DNA from 2 places in the Butyricicoccus porcorum genome. Region 1 is predicted to be linked to the other one. Evidence: predicted binding sites of a transcription regulator. Region 1 holds the regulator's gene; the other holds the start of a gene.

Region 1 (7,583 bases):
TGGTGCACAGCCGGAAAACATCGAAGCGGTCATCGGGCCGTCCATTCATTCGTGCTGTTTTGAAACGGATGCAGATGTGCCGGATGCCATGCGTGAAACAATGGGGCAGGCAGTCGAGCCGTTTATTGAACGGCGCGGTGCGAAATATTTTATCGATTTACAGGGCATCAACCGCATGCGCCTGGAGGATGCAGGCGTGAAGAAGGTGACAGACAGCGGTCTGTGCACCAAATGCATGCACGACGAATTCTGGTCACACCGCGCAACCAACGGCAGGCGCGGCGTACAGGCGGGCATTATCATGCTGGAGGGAGAACAATCATGAAAGCAAAGCGCGGAATTGCGGCGGCACTCGCCGGCGCGCTGCTGCTTACCGGGCTGGCAGGCTGTGGCAGCAAGGACAGCGCGGGCAGCGGCAGCGGCGAAACGGATGCCGGACAGATCGTCAATCAAGCGGCAGACAATGTAAAGGCAGTGGATTCATTTACCCTCGCATATAACGAAAATGACGGCTTTGACCCGCTTTCCTGTACGTCATCGGAAAACCAGCTGATTGCCCAGCTGTGTTTTGAGAGCCTGTTTGCGCTCGATGACAATTTCCAGCCGCAAAAGGTGCTGTGTGATTCGCTGGAGCAGACCGGCAGCCGAGCCTATACGCTGAAACTCCGTTCCGGCGCAAAATTCCACTCCGGTCAGGAGGTTACACCGGCAGATGTGGTCTTTTCGCTCAACAATGCGCGTTTGCGTGAGGATTCCATCTATCAGGATCAGCTTTCCTGCATCTCATCGGTGAAATACAGCGGAGATGAGGTACATATTCGCCTGTACCGGGAAAATTCCAATCTTGCAGCCCTGCTCGACGTTCCGATCCTCCGCAAGGGTACGGACGAGGACGAGTGTCCGGACGGCTCCGGCCCGTATCAACTTGTGACGAGCGACGGAAAAAAGTGCCTGATTCCGTTTGAACAGCGGACAGGCGGCAAGGTCGGTTTCTGTGAGTCGATTACACTGGTGTCGGTGTCCGATGCCACCGGCGCGGCAAACCTGCTGAGCAGCGGCGAGCTGTCCATGCTGATGCAGACGGATGCAGAGCAGTCCCCGGCACAGGGCGGAAAATATACCGCCAGCGTGCCGACCACACGCCTGCACTATCTCGGTGTCAACTGTGACATGGAGCCGTATGACAATGAGGATGTGCGCACAGCACTGTCTCTGCTGCTCGACCGCGAAAGCATTGTACAGACCTGCTTTGCCGGACGTGCGGATGCGGCGAGCCTGCCGATTGTCCCGGTGCCGGACGATGTGGATGCACCGGAGTACAACAAGGAAAAAGCACTTGAACTGCTCGAGGATGCGGATATTTATGACCGCAATGACGACGGTTTTCTGGATATCAGCCGCAGCAGACAGTTTAAAGTAGAAATTATTTATAATGAAAAATACAGCACAAAGGGCGCCGTGCTCCAGCAATACGCGGAAACGCTGACCGAAGCAGGTATTCTGACGGAAGTCAAACCGCTGACCTTTGAAGAATGCCAGAGCAAGCTGCGCAATGAGTCGTTTCAGCTGTATTACGGCGAATACACGATGACCGCCGATTTTGACCTGTCGTCACTGATTTCCAGCAACGGCGAGCGCAATTTCAGCGGCTATTATGACAGCGATATGGAGGACGCTATCAACGGTCTCGCGTCGTATGAAGAGGGCGAAGAAGAAGACGCGCGCAAAGAATACGCGGAATGCTTCGCAGAGCAGACTCCCCTTATTCCAATTGCCTTTGAGCGCACGTTGATTTCGTCGGCGAGCGAACTGCCGAAGCAGTTTGCGCCGTGGCCGGATCAGATTTTCCATGGTATTGAAACGTGGTCAGCATCATGATTGCATATCAAACGACAGACTGACAGAATAAACCCGGCGGGACTGCTCCCGCCGGGTTTTGCTATAGGCTGAGGCTGTCCGCTGGGGACAGCCTGTGCCGGGAAATCATTTGCAGTTTTTCGGCTGCGCCGCTTTGCCGTTGTATTTCTGCGTGGCAGAGGGGACGCCGTTTTCAATCAGTTCGGACACTGCGAGCACGGCGCGGTTCACCGCGTCATTCATGTCGGGCAGCTCGTCCTCTTTGATGTTGGACAGCACCCAGTCCGCAAGGTCATAGTCGGGATGCGGCTTTGCACCGATGCCGACCTTGATGCGCGGGAACTGGTCGGAACCAAGCTGTTCGATGATGTTCTTAACGCCGTTCTGTCCGCCGGCAGAGCCCTTCGGACGAATGCGAAGCGTGCCGACCGGAAGGGAAATATCGTCGAAAATGACCAGAATATGCTCCGGAGGGATTTTGTAAAAATCCGCGGCAGCGCGAACCGCCTCGCCGGACAGATTCATAAAGGTCTGCGGCTTGACCAGCAGGACACGCTTCCCACCGAGCACTGCCTCACCCGTCAGCGCCTGGAATTTCGCGCGGTCACAGCGCACAGCGTGCTTGGCACACAGCGCGTCTATTACGCGGAAACCGGTGTTGTGGCGGGTGTTTTCATATTTCTTTCCGGGATTGCCCAGTCCGATAACCAGCCATTCCACCGGCTGTGCAGGGGACTTGGATTTCTTTTCCTGTTCAAGTTTTGCGAAAATATCAAAAATAGACATGGGTTTGTGAATCAGCCTTCTGCGGAGAGAATAAAGTAATAAACCGGCTGGCCGCCGTTGATGATGGTGATTTCCGCGTCCGGCGCCTCCTTGTGTGCCATCTTCTCGACGCGTGCCGCATCTTCTTCGGTCATATCGGCGCCATAGATGATGTTGATAAACGAGCAGTCCTTGCGTGTCATTTCGCGGATGAGCTTTTTGACCGCGTCATCCAGCTTGCGGCTGTTGGCGCACAGCTTGGATTCAAACAGCGAAAGATATTCGCCCTCGCGGATCTTCTTGCCGTCGAAATCGGAATTGCGTGCGGCATAGGTGACCTGTCCGGAACGGACATTTGCTGCTGCGTCCAGCATGGCCTCACGGTTTTCATCCAGCTCGGCACATTCGTCGAACGAGAGCATTGCGGAAATGCCCTGCGGGATATTCTTGGTCGGAATGATGACGACCGTCTTGCTCTCACACAGCGGAACGGCCTGCTCTGCCGCCATGATGATGTTTTTGTTGTTCGGCAGGACAAAGACAATCTCCGCCGGGACAGCGTCGATGGCGTGCAGGATGTCGTCGGTCGACGGGTTCATGGTCTGACCGCCCTGTACCATCTCATCTACACCGAGATCCTTGAATACGCTGACCAGTCCGTCGCCTGCGGCAACCGAGACAAAGCCGTATTTCTTCTCCGGCTCGGCAATTTTGCGCTCCTTGCTTTCCAGACCGGCAGCTTCCTCGACGATCTTCGCGGAGTGCTGCTGGCGCATGTTCTCAATCTTGACGGTGAGCAGCTGGCCGAACTTCAGACCTGCTTCGAGCGCCTCGTTCGGGCGGTCGGTGTGTACGTGAACCTTGATGATATCGTCGTCATCAACAACAACAAGGCTGTCGCCGATGCTGTCGAGGAACGCGCGCAGGCGCTGTACATTGCGCGACTTATCGCGGCGCTCTGCGATAAATTCGGTGCAGTAGGTAAACGTGATATCCTCGTCCTTGATGTCCGAGAACGTCGCACCGGTCTTTGCATGCTCCGGCTCAGCAGCGATTTTGCGCTCCTTGTGGATGCCGTTATACGCGTCGTACATGCCCTCGAGGATGGTCAGGAAGCCGAAGCCGCCTGCATCGACGACGCCCGCCTTTTCCAGAACCGGGTTCTGGTGCGTGGTCTCTGCCAGTGCCTCATGGCCCTTGTCGATGGCGGCGCGCAGAACCTCGCCGCAGTCGATGTCCGGGTTGGACTGACACAGCTCGAGTACATGCTGTGCCGCAACGCGGGAAACGGTCAGAATGGTGCCTTCCGCCGGCTTCATGACTGCCTTGTACGCCGCCTGTACGCCCTCATGCAGAGCGAGTGCAAGATCCTGTCCCTTGGCAGTCTTGCACTTTTTCAGCTGCTTGGACATGCCGCGGAACAGCAGCGACAGAATGACGCCGGAATTGCCGCGTGCGCCGCGCAGCAGTGCGGATGCCGTCGCCGCACTCGCTGCCGGCAGGTCGGGCTCGGCCAGCTTGGATACCTCATTTTTCGCCGACGCCATCGTCAGCGACATATTGGTTCCGGTATCACCGTCCGGAACCGGGAATACATTCAGCTCATTTGCTTCTTCTTTTTTTTCTTCAATGGACAGTGCGCCCTCGATGACCATAGCGCAGAATAGCTGTCCGTCAATCAGTTTCGACAATGAAATTGCCCTCCTTTACATGCTGGCGCGCAGATGCACGCACGTTCATGGACAGCTCACTCAGTCCGCCCGAATGGCATCGACATATACGTCGACGTTTTTGACATCAATACCGGTCATTTTCTCGACATTATAGCGAACCTCGCTGATAATGGAGCGGCAGACCGTTGCAATGTTGACACCGTGCTCCACGGCGAGATGCAGGTCGATGTTGACACCGCCATCCTCCGCTTCGGTAATGCGCACGCCGCGCGACATGTTTTCGCGGCGCAGCAGGTGTGCAATGCCGTCGGACACAGAACGGATGGTCATGCCTTTGACGCCGAAGCAGCTCATCGCCGCATAGCCCGCGATATCCGCCAGCACTTCCGGCGCGATATTGATAAATCCGAGATCGGCTTTGATCGTCATCACAATTCCTCCTCTATACAATGGAATCCAATTTCCTGATTGGGATGGTTTACAGAATAATTCAATCTTATTTTATAATATTTTTGCAGTTGCGACAAGAGGATTTTACGATTGCTCCAGACGAAGTTGCTGTTATCCGGCACATAAAATAGAAGTGTTCGGTAATGGCATTTCTGTCTGACGTAAAAAACAAACATTTGTTTGCTTTTTTGCATGGAATTCGGTAAAATAAAAGTATTCAGGAATGACGGATGGGAAAGGATGGGGCATCATGCGGCCAATTTCCGAAAAACAAAGACAGATTTTGACATTTATCCGCGACTATACCGCCGAACAGGGCTATCCCCCGTCCGTGCGGGAAATTGCGGCGGCGGTTGGGCTGCGCTCACCGTCGTCGGTGCATGCACACCTCAAGCACCTGCGCGAGCTGGGATATCTGGAAAAGGATGACCATAAGACGCGTGCGATTACGCTGGCGGGCAGCGGCGCGCCCGGTGGAGATGCTGTGCCGATTCTCGGACGCGTCACCGCGGGCATGCCGATCCTCGCGGTTGAGGAGGCAGAGGGCGTGCTGCATGTCGATCTGGACGGCAGGCACGGCGACTTTTTTGCCCTGCGCATTCAGGGCGACTCCATGATCGGCGCGGGCATTCTCGACGGAGATTATATTGTCGTGCGCAGCCAGAATTATGCGCAGCGTGGACAGATTGTGGTCGCATTGATTGAAGACGAAGCGACCTGCAAGCGGCTGGAGAAGGAGGACGGGCACATCTGGCTCATGCCGGAAAATCCGGCCTATCACCCCATTCCGGGTGACTATGCCCGCATTCTGGGTGTTGTCGCCAAGGTCGTGCGCAGTTATCCGGTATGAAGCTACAGGACAATGTGCGCTTTGTGCGCGGCATCGGGCCGAAAAAAGCGGAGCTGCTCGGCAGGCTCGGCATTGTGACACTGGAGGATGCGGTACAGTGCTATCCACGCGGCTATGAGGATCGCACGCACATCACTCCCATCCGACATCTGCTGGACGGAGAAAAACAATGTGTGCATGCCGTCGTGGGCACGCCGCCCCAGACCGCACACATCCGCCGCGGCATGGATGTGACGCGCTGCACGGTGTATGATGAGAGCGGCGCACTGACACTGCGTTTTTTCAACCACAAATATGCGGCGGCTGCGCTGGAGACCGGAAAAGAATATGCCTTTTACGGAAAGGTACAGGCGGAGGGGCGTGGATTTGTCATGCTGTCGCCGGAGTTCGAGCCGGTCGGCGCGGACGACCGCACCGGGCGGGTGCTCCCGGTGTATCCGCTGACGGCGGGACTGTACCAGCGCGACCTGTACCGCGTGACCGACGCGGCGCTTGCCGCCGTGCCGGATGACCTTCCGGATTTTCTGCCGAAAGCCATTCGGGAGCAACAGGGCTTTGCGCCCATCCGTGACGCGCTCGCCGGCATCCACCGTCCACAGGATATGCGGCAGGCACAGCAGGCGCGCCGCCGCATGGTATTTGAAGAATTTTTCCTGCTGTCGTGCGGTATGGGATTTCTGCGCGCGCGGCGGTCGGGAAAGAGCGGCGCACAGCTGCGCGATCTGAGCCTGAATGCGTTTTACCGTGCGCTGCCATTTTCACTGACCGGGGCACAGATGCGCGCCATTGAGGCGTGCACGCTGGATATCGCCGCCGGTCGGCCGCTCAGCCGTCTCATTCAGGGTGATGTCGGTTCCGGCAAAACCATGGTCGCGGCGGCGCTGTGTTACCTCGCCGCGAAGAACGGGCGGCAGGCAGTCATGATGGCGCCGACCGAGTTGCTTGCACAGCAGCATATGCAGACGCTGGCGCCGCTACTGCAAAAACTCGGCGTGTCGTGCGGTCTGCTGGTCGGCTCGATGGGTGCGAAGCAAAAACGTGAAACCGTACAGGCGATTGAAGCAGGGGAAGTTTCTGTCGTGATCGGCACACATGCTGTGCTGGGGGATACGGTACAGTTTCACGACCTTGCGGTGGCAATCGTGGACGAACAGCACCGGTTCGGTGTCAATCAGCGCGCGACGCTGACGGCGAAGGGGGAAAATGTTCACCTGCTTGTCATGTCTGCGACGCCCATTCCGCGCACGCTTGCGCTGCTTCTGTATGGCGATCTGGATGTGTCCGTCATCGATGAGCTGCCGCCCGGACGGCAGAAAATCAAGACGTATGCCGTCGGTGAAACCATGCGCCAGCGGATTGATCGGTTTATCGACAAACAGTGCGCCGAGGGCGGACAGGTCTATGTTGTCTGTCCGCTGGTCGGCGACGGCGAGAGTGGGCGCACCAGTGCGGAGAGCGCGGCAGAGCGCCTGTCAGGTGTGTTGCCGCACCGCCGCGTCGCACTCGTGCACGGGCGCACCAGAGCGGCGGAAAAAGAACAGATTATGGCGGATTTTGCCGCTGGAAATATTGATATTCTTGTTTCTACAACCGTCATCGAAGTCGGCGTCAATGTGCCGAATGCGACGCTGATGGTTGTGGAAGACGGTGACTGTTTTGGCCTGTCCCAGCTGCATCAGCTGCGCGGGCGCGTGGGACGCGGAAAGCGGCAGTCCTACTGTGTCTTTTACGGCGCTGACCGCGGCGCGGATGCGCGCGAACGACTCAAAACGCTGGTGCATACCAACGATGGGTTTGTCATCGCACAGAAGGATCTGGAGATGCGCGGTGCGGGCGACTTTTTCGGCACACGGCAGCACGGTCTGCCGCCGATGAAGCTGGCAGACCTGGCGGGAGATACGCGCGTGTTGGAGCAGGCGCGGCGCGCAGCGGATGCGCTTCTGGCAGATGACCCGGAGCTGGTGCGCGAGCCTGAACTGCGGGCACGG
Region 2 (7,583 bases), 630 kb from region 1:
TGTATCCCCTTCCGGAAAATCCGGAAGGGGATTTTTTTGCCCGCAAACGATATGTGTGTTACAATAGGTGCAATCACATAACAGAGAAAGGAGCATCTGCCATGAAATATGATTTCACTTCGATTCTGGATCGCCATGGCAAGGACGCCATCGCAGTTGACAGCCTTGGAACTATGCCCGGCTTTGCGCCGGAAGCGCCCAAGGAGGGCTTTGATGCCATTCCGATGTGGGTTGCAGATATGAATTTCCCCACTGTTCCTACCATTCCGCAGGCGATTCTTGCACGCGCCCAGCATCCGGCGTTCGGCTATTTCAATCCAACCAAAGAATATTACCAATCGATCATTCAATGGCAGGAATGCCGCAACGGTGTGACCGGCCTGACAGCCAGCTGTATCGGCTATGAAAACGGTGTGCTTGGCTGTGTTATTTCCGCGCTAACCGCATTCGCCGCCCCGGGCGACGCCGTGCTGCTGCACAGCCCGACCTACATTGGCTTTACCAACAGCATCGAAGACAACGGCTTCCACATTGTCCACAGCCCGCTCCAATTGGATACAGACGGTGTCTGGCGCATGGATTTCGATGACATGGATGCAAAAATCAAACAGCATCACATCCATGTTGCTGTCTTTTGCAGCCCACATAACCCCACCGGGCGCGTCTGGGAGCGCTGGGAGCTGGACAAGGCCATGGAGGTCTATCGTGCCAACGACTGCGTTGTTATTTCGGACGAAATCTGGTCAGATCTTCTGCTGTCCGGACACAAACACATCCCCACCCAGTCGGTCAGTGAGGACGCAAAGAACCGTACAGTTGCCGTCTATGCTCCGAGCAAGACATTCAATCTCGCCGGTCTGGTCGGAAGCTACCACATTATCTACAACCGCTATCTGCGCGACCGCGTGCGTGCAAAGAGCGGCAAGCCGCATTACAACAGCATGAATGTGCTTTCCATGCACGCACTCATTGGTGCATATCAGCCTGAGGGATATGAATGGGTGGACGAGCTGTGTCAGGTTCTGACGCAAAATATAGACTATGCGTATGACTTCATTGTACAGCATTTTGATGGCATCCGGGTCAGCAAGCCAGAGGGTACCTATATGCTGTTCCTCGACTGTACGGAATGGTGTGAAGCGCACGGCAAGACCGTGCAGGAACTGCAAAAAGCCGGCTGGAATGTCGGCGTTGCCTGGCAGGATGGCTGCATGTTCCAAGCCCCCTGTGCCATCCGCATGAACCTTGCCCTGCCCTTCAGCCGTGTGCAGGAAGCATTCCGCCGTCTGGACAAATACGTTTTCAATACCTGAACATGGAAAAGCCTCGCCAGCTTCCAAACGAAGCGGCGGGGCTTTTCAGAGACTTATATTCAGATAGGAGATATTAGCAATAAAATGGGGGAATCGAACTGGATTTACTCCAGCATCAGCAGCTCATTCTTGAGGAACGATTCCTTGCAGCGGAACGCGATGTTGGTGGATGCAGTGCCGTCATATACATTCGGGCTGCCCTGACGACCCTTTGCAACACAGTCACAGAACTCTTCCATCTCGGTGATGTAAGCATCATGCCAACGGGTAACGAAGTCCTGATAGCACTCACGGCATACGCCATGCTCGCTCATAACTTCAACCATGGAGCTTGCCGGTACGCCTGCGATGCGCAGCGTGCCACGGGTGCCGACGATTTCGGTCTCAACATGGGAGCCATGTGCTGCTGCACGGCCTGCGAAGAAGAATGCCATTGCATCGTTCTCGCACTGCATCAGGCAGGAAACATTGTCGCCGTCGTCCCAATCCTTGTACTGCTTGAACTCGAAGCAGCCGCCGATTGCCCACAGCTTCTTCGGCTCGGAGCCGGTCAGCCAGCGGATCAGGTCGATATCATGAATGGACATGTCGATGAACTGTCCACCGGAGCGCGGTGCATACTCGAGCGTGCCCTGAATGATGGAAATCGGATCCTGAGAATAGCAGCGAACGAGGATAACATCGCCGATGTCACCATTTTCCATCTTCTGCTTGGCAACCTGATAGGAATGATCGTAGCGGCGCATGAAGCCCAGCATGAAGATCAGTTCCGGATGGGACTCGATGATCTTCTCCGCTTCTTTGCACTTCTCAACCGTGTCTGCCAGCGGCTTTTCGCAGAAGACATGCTTGCCTGCATCCATGGCAATCTGAATCATTTCAACATGGGATGCAGTGTTGGTGACGATGGCAACCGCCTCAACCTCCGGATTTGCACACATTTCCTTCGGATCGCTGTAAACAGCGGTCACACCCAGTTCCTCTGCAACTTCCTTTGCACGTGCAAAATTACCATCACAGATTGCAACCAGTTCAGAACCCGGTACGCGGTTTGCGATATTGCAGGCATGCTCATAGCCCAGACGGCCGACACCAATGATACCGATTTTCAGCTTTTTCATACGAACTCTCTCCTTACGTATGGTTATATGATAGAAATAAACTCGTTATTGTGTCCGATTACAGGCCAGTATACTTGTTGACATAGGCGCGCGCCATGCGTGCATAGTCAAGCGGATTTGCCTTTGCCGGATCCTGCTCCGCTTCGACAACCAGCCAGCCTTCATAATTGTACTCATCCAGCAGCTTGAAGACGGTCGGGAAGTCTACGCAGCCCTCCGGGTCGCCCGGTACCGTGAATACGCCTTCCGGAATCGAGCGCAGGAAGCTCTTGTTTTCTGCATAACACTTTTCCATTGCCGGCTTGCGGACATTCTTCAGATGTACATGGCCGATGCGGTCGTGATGCTTCTTGAGGATTTCAATCGGATCTTCGCCGGAGAAGGTCAGATGACCGGTATCATAAATCAGGCTGACATACTTCGGATCAGTCATCTCCATCAGGCGGTCGATCTCCCCCGTCTTCTGTACGGTGGTCGTCATGTGGTGATGATAAACGATCTTCATGCCGCTGTCATAAGCGATCTTGCCCAGATGATCGAGGCCCTTGGTGAGAACCTCCCACTCATCATCGTTCAGAACCTTCTTGTTCGCCAGCGGGGTGTTCCACTGATGCTGAATCGAGAAGCTCTGGTCAGAGACATTGATGACCTCAGCACCGATGGCCTTCAGGAAATTCATGTGGTCGACAAATGCGCGTTCATTCCACCACATCGGCTGCTCGTTGAGATACGTGCTGATCCATGCCGTGATGGCAGAGATGCCGCGGCGGCCGAATTCCTCATTCAGGACTGCCGGATTTCTCGGATACTGGCAGCCGATTTCTGTGCCGACATAACCGCTCAGTGCGATTTCACTGATGGTCTGGAGAAAGCTGTTCTCCGCGCCCATCTCCGGCATGTCATCCTCTGTCCATGCAATCGGAGCAATTCCAATTTTTACTTTCTTCGGGTCCAACATATTCAAAATACCTTCCTTTCCTCTTCGGTATGTTTCGTTTCTTTATTGTGACTTTAGTATATCATCCGGCGGCAATTTCGTCTTTCAACTTCTTGGCTTATCTGTTTTTACCAAAAAAATCTGTTTCCCGTCCGTTTTTTTATCAAAATTGATATTCCTGTGTATTTTTTATTCCCTTCATCTTAAAATCCCCGTATATGCAGACAGCGTCCGCCGGAACGAATTTTATAAAATCCTGCGATTTCACAAAATATCAGCCCATGATCCGCACCGTTTTTCCACGTGATGGGCACAAAAAAGCTGCCGAAACCCGGAATATTTCCTGTTTTCGGCAGCACCTTCTTGTTTTTTTATTCTTTTTTCTTCTTCTTTTTTGCCCGCTTGGTTTCCTCCTCGACGCTGACAATATAATTTTGCCGGTATTTTTTCGGCGGCATACCGACATTTTTCGTAAACTGGAGATTAAAATAGCTCTGGGTATCGTAACCTACCATACCGGCAATTGTTGTAATCGGCAAATCGGTCGTGATAAGCAGTGTCTGCGCCTCGCCGATGCGGCGGCGCAGCAAATACTGCACCGGGGAATATCCGCTCATCTGCTTGAACACATGTGAGAGATAATACGGACTGATATGCAGCGCCTCCCCCATGCTCTGCAACGTAATTGGTTCCATATAGTGCTCGTCGATGTACGATTTAATGCGCAGGCCAAGTACATGCGGTTCCTCAACCTCCGGTTCATCCGCAGCAGCCTCTCTTCCGCCGACAACAGTCAGCGCCTTGACCAGCAGCGCATGCATCAGGCTATGGCAGAACGCTTCTGCACGCGGCTCTCCGGAGGACAGACTGTGAAACATCATTTCACAGATTGTGCGCATGGCTTCAAAGTGTTCTCCGGTCGGGAAAATATAACCCGCATCGTCGGGAATCAGCGCATTTTCACGCAGGCCGGGCATATGTAGCCCGCCGACCGCAACACAGTAACTGCCGACTTCGATGCCCGGTCCGGAAATTTCATCGTGCACAACATTGGCATTGTAAATCAGCAGATCACCCGGCTTGATGAGCTGTTTCTTGTCATGAATCAGATATTCACTGCTGCCGCTGCAAATCAGGAGCAGCTCTACAAAATCCCTGTGTGCATGCATCACGCGCGGATGTGTGCTTGCATCCGGCGAAATCCTGCTGACGTAAAGCAATTTGGGGTCGTTTTCCCCGACAAATACCGACTGAAAATCCTTCTTCACAAAGCACTGCACATTGAGTGGATTCTGCTGCGCCATCGTTTTTTCTCCTCTCCTCTTGTTTCTTTCTCTATGCACTTTATTATAGCAGAATCTTGAAAGTCAGAGTAGCAGATTATTGTTTTTTCCCCGCCTTGTCTCGTGTCTGTTTCTGTGATATGATACGGTCAACGCACAGGAAGAGAGGAACTGAAAATGAATCGCAGTCCATATCTTACGACCTATTATTCCCCTGTCGGCGTGCTGACACTCGCCTCCGACGGGACACAGCTGACTGGGCTGTGGCTGGAGCATCAGAAGTATTTCGGCAGCACACTCGCACCGAATGCCACAGAGCAAAATCTTGTTGTTTTTGCACAGACCATCGACTGGCTCAACCGTTATTTTCACGGCGAAGCACCTGCTATGACGCTCCCGCTTGCGCCGGAGGGCAGTGCCTTCCGGCAGACAGTCTGGGACATTCTTTTCCGCATTCCATACGGTGAAACCATGACCTATGGACAAATTGCGGTGCAGCTGGAACAGCAGACCGGAAAGCGCATTTCCGCACAAGCAGTCGGCGGCGCGGTCGGGCACAATCCCATCAGTATCCTGATTCCCTGTCACCGTGTACTCGGCGCGGACGGCAGCCTGACCGGATATGCAGGCGGCCTGCGCGCAAAAGCACAGCTTCTGACGCTGGAGGGCGCGCACTTTCGCACATAACTCTGCCGCAGCACCTTGCACAGCTGCCACAAATCCGTTACAATAAAGGCAGTAATTGATAGACTGGTTTTGCGAAAGGAAGGCTTATCTATGCAGGATTTTGAATACTATACCCCGACGCATGTCGTATTCGGCAAACATGCCGTAGAACGCGTCGGCGAACTCATCACAGGTCAGAACGGCAAAAAGGTTCTGATCCATTACGGCGGCGGTTCGGCTAAGCGCAGCGGACTGCTCGATCGCGTCACAGATGCGCTGGAACAGTCCGGGATTTCCTATGTCATGCTGGGCGGTGTCGTACCCAATCCGCGCCTCGGCCTTGTGCGCGAAGGCATTGCGCTGTGCAAGCGCGAGGGCGTCGATTTCATCCTCGCAGTCGGCGGCGGCTCGGTTATCGATTCCTCCAAGGCGATTGCTTATGGCATTGCAAACGACGGCGATGTATGGGATTTTTACGCCAAGAAGCGCGTACCACAGGCGTGTGCCCCGGTCGGTACAATCCTAACCATCGCAGCGGCAGGCAGTGAAATGAGCAATTCCTCCGTCATCACCAACGAGGACGGATGGCTCAAGCGCGGACTGAGTACCGAGCTGTGTCGCTGTAAATTCGCCATTATGGACCCGACGCTGACCTATACACTCCCGGCATACCAGACGGCAAGCGGCGCCGCCGATGTTATGATGCACACAATGGAGCGTTATTTCACGCAGGTAGACACACTCGGTCTCACCGATTCCATCGCAGAGAGCCTGTTGAAATCCGTCATGCGCGACGTAACCGCTGCGCTGAAAAATCCGGAGGATTATGACGCACGTGCCGGACTGATGTGGGCAAGCAGCCTGTCGCACAACGGCCTGACCGGCTGCGGCACGGACGGCGGCGACTGGTCCTGCCATCAGCTGGAGCATGAGCTGAGCGGCAAATATGACGTCGCACATGGCGCAGGCCTGTGTGCTGTCTGGTCGAGCTGGGCACGGACTGTCATGCCTGCCAATCCCGCGCGCTTTGCAAAATTTGCCATCCAGGTCATGGGCGTACAGCCGGGGGCAGACGACATCGAAACTGCTAACCGCGGCATTGACGCAATGGAAGCCTTTTTCCAGTCCATCGGCATGCCGGTTCGCATCAATCAGATGGGCATTGAACTGACCGAAGAGGACATGCGCGAACTCGCCTATAAGTGCAGCTTTATGGATACGCGCAAAATCGGCCGCTTTGTACCGCTGGATAAAGAAGCGATTTACAAAGTCTATCAGAAAGCAAAGGCATAACAAAAGCCAAACGGCATCGGGTATTCACCCGATGCCGTTATGACACTCCTCTGAAATGCCGATATCTGCCAGTACGATTTCACCGCAATATGGTTTGGATGTTTCCTGCACATGCAGCGGTTTATATGAATCAAAGGTCACGGTCAGATCGGCATGCACCGCGCCTTCCGCAACAGCGCCTGTATCCGCATGAATCCCGCTTGGCAGGTCAAGTGCAGCAAGATACGCCCCCGATTCATTCATGAAGCAGCATGCCTTTGCGCCGGATGGACGCAGAGTACCGTGAAATCCTGTGCCATACAGCGCGTCGATGACAACATCTGCATCTGTCAGCCGATCAATCTGCTCAATTGGGCAGACGGTTACATTCAACCCATCCAGGCGGTGAAAATTAGTCTTTGCATCCACCGTGACCGGCTCCCCCTCTGCAAGCACAACCCGTACGGCCAACCCATCCTGTGCGGCAAGGCGCGCAATGACAAATCCATCGCCGCCGTTGTTGCCCTTTCCGGCAACAATGGCAAGTACATGTGCATCCGGCTTGTGCGCACGGATGATCTGATAAGCAGCTGTCCCGGCATTTTCCATCATTTGCAGATAGGAAAGCCCGCCCGCGTCGGCATTGCATTCAATCTGCTTCATCTGTGCGGCTGTAACAATACGCATAGCAAAATTACCTCCAATTTCAATAACATAAGGAAGAATGACCTATGAAAATAATCAGTGAAACCTTTGTCTGCCCCTCCACCGGCTGGGGCGTTTTCCTCGTTTATGACGAAGAGGAATGTGAACTTTATGCCCGCGTCTGTGACGAGGGCGAATGGGATCCGGATCTGGCAGATGAGGATTCCCTTCCAGATTTTGAAGCCACAGAAATCTGGTGTGAACAGTTCGGCTACCGCCGCTGTGATTCCTATCCGGAGGCACAGATGGTTGCCGACCAGTTCAATTCGATGTTTTGACGCGCGGA

The links. The regulator LexA, encoded in region 1, represses DNA repair genes until DNA is damaged. The targets are predictions, from matches to a motif close to CNAACANNTGTTNG.
Region 2: a site for LexA is predicted at 3,506-3,519, ahead of iolE (myo-inosose-2 dehydratase). Genes of this name have one in related genera too.

Annotation. Positions count from the first base shown of each region.
Region 1 is NZ_CP178353.1:1,201,516-1,209,098, forward strand. Features, by position in the region: gene pgeF (peptidoglycan editing factor PgeF) at 1-325, shown strand, start outside; gene ACLM7Z_RS05740 (ABC transporter substrate-binding protein) at 322-1,878, shown strand; gene pth (aminoacyl-tRNA hydrolase) at 1,984-2,643, opposite strand; gene ACLM7Z_RS05750 (DAK2 domain-containing protein) at 2,655-4,313, opposite strand; gene ACLM7Z_RS05755 (Asp23/Gls24 family envelope stress response protein) at 4,374-4,724, opposite strand; gene lexA (transcriptional repressor LexA) at 4,996-5,595, shown strand; gene recG (ATP-dependent DNA helicase RecG) at 5,592-7,583, shown strand, end outside.
Region 2 is NZ_CP178353.1:1,833,116-1,840,698, reverse strand. Features, by position in the region: gene ACLM7Z_RS09120 (aminotransferase class I/II-fold pyridoxal phosphate-dependent enzyme) at 102-1,313, shown strand; gene ACLM7Z_RS09115 (Gfo/Idh/MocA family oxidoreductase) at 1,418-2,434, opposite strand; gene iolE (myo-inosose-2 dehydratase) at 2,493-3,392, opposite strand; gene ACLM7Z_RS09105 (AraC family transcriptional regulator) at 3,743-4,675, opposite strand; gene ACLM7Z_RS09100 (methylated-DNA--[protein]-cysteine S-methyltransferase) at 4,832-5,341, shown strand; gene ACLM7Z_RS09095 (iron-containing alcohol dehydrogenase) at 5,432-6,613, shown strand; gene ACLM7Z_RS09090 (NAD(P)H-hydrate epimerase) at 6,638-7,279, opposite strand; gene ACLM7Z_RS09085 (hypothetical protein) at 7,324-7,575, shown strand; gene hydE ([FeFe] hydrogenase H-cluster radical SAM maturase HydE) at 7,559-7,583, opposite strand, start outside.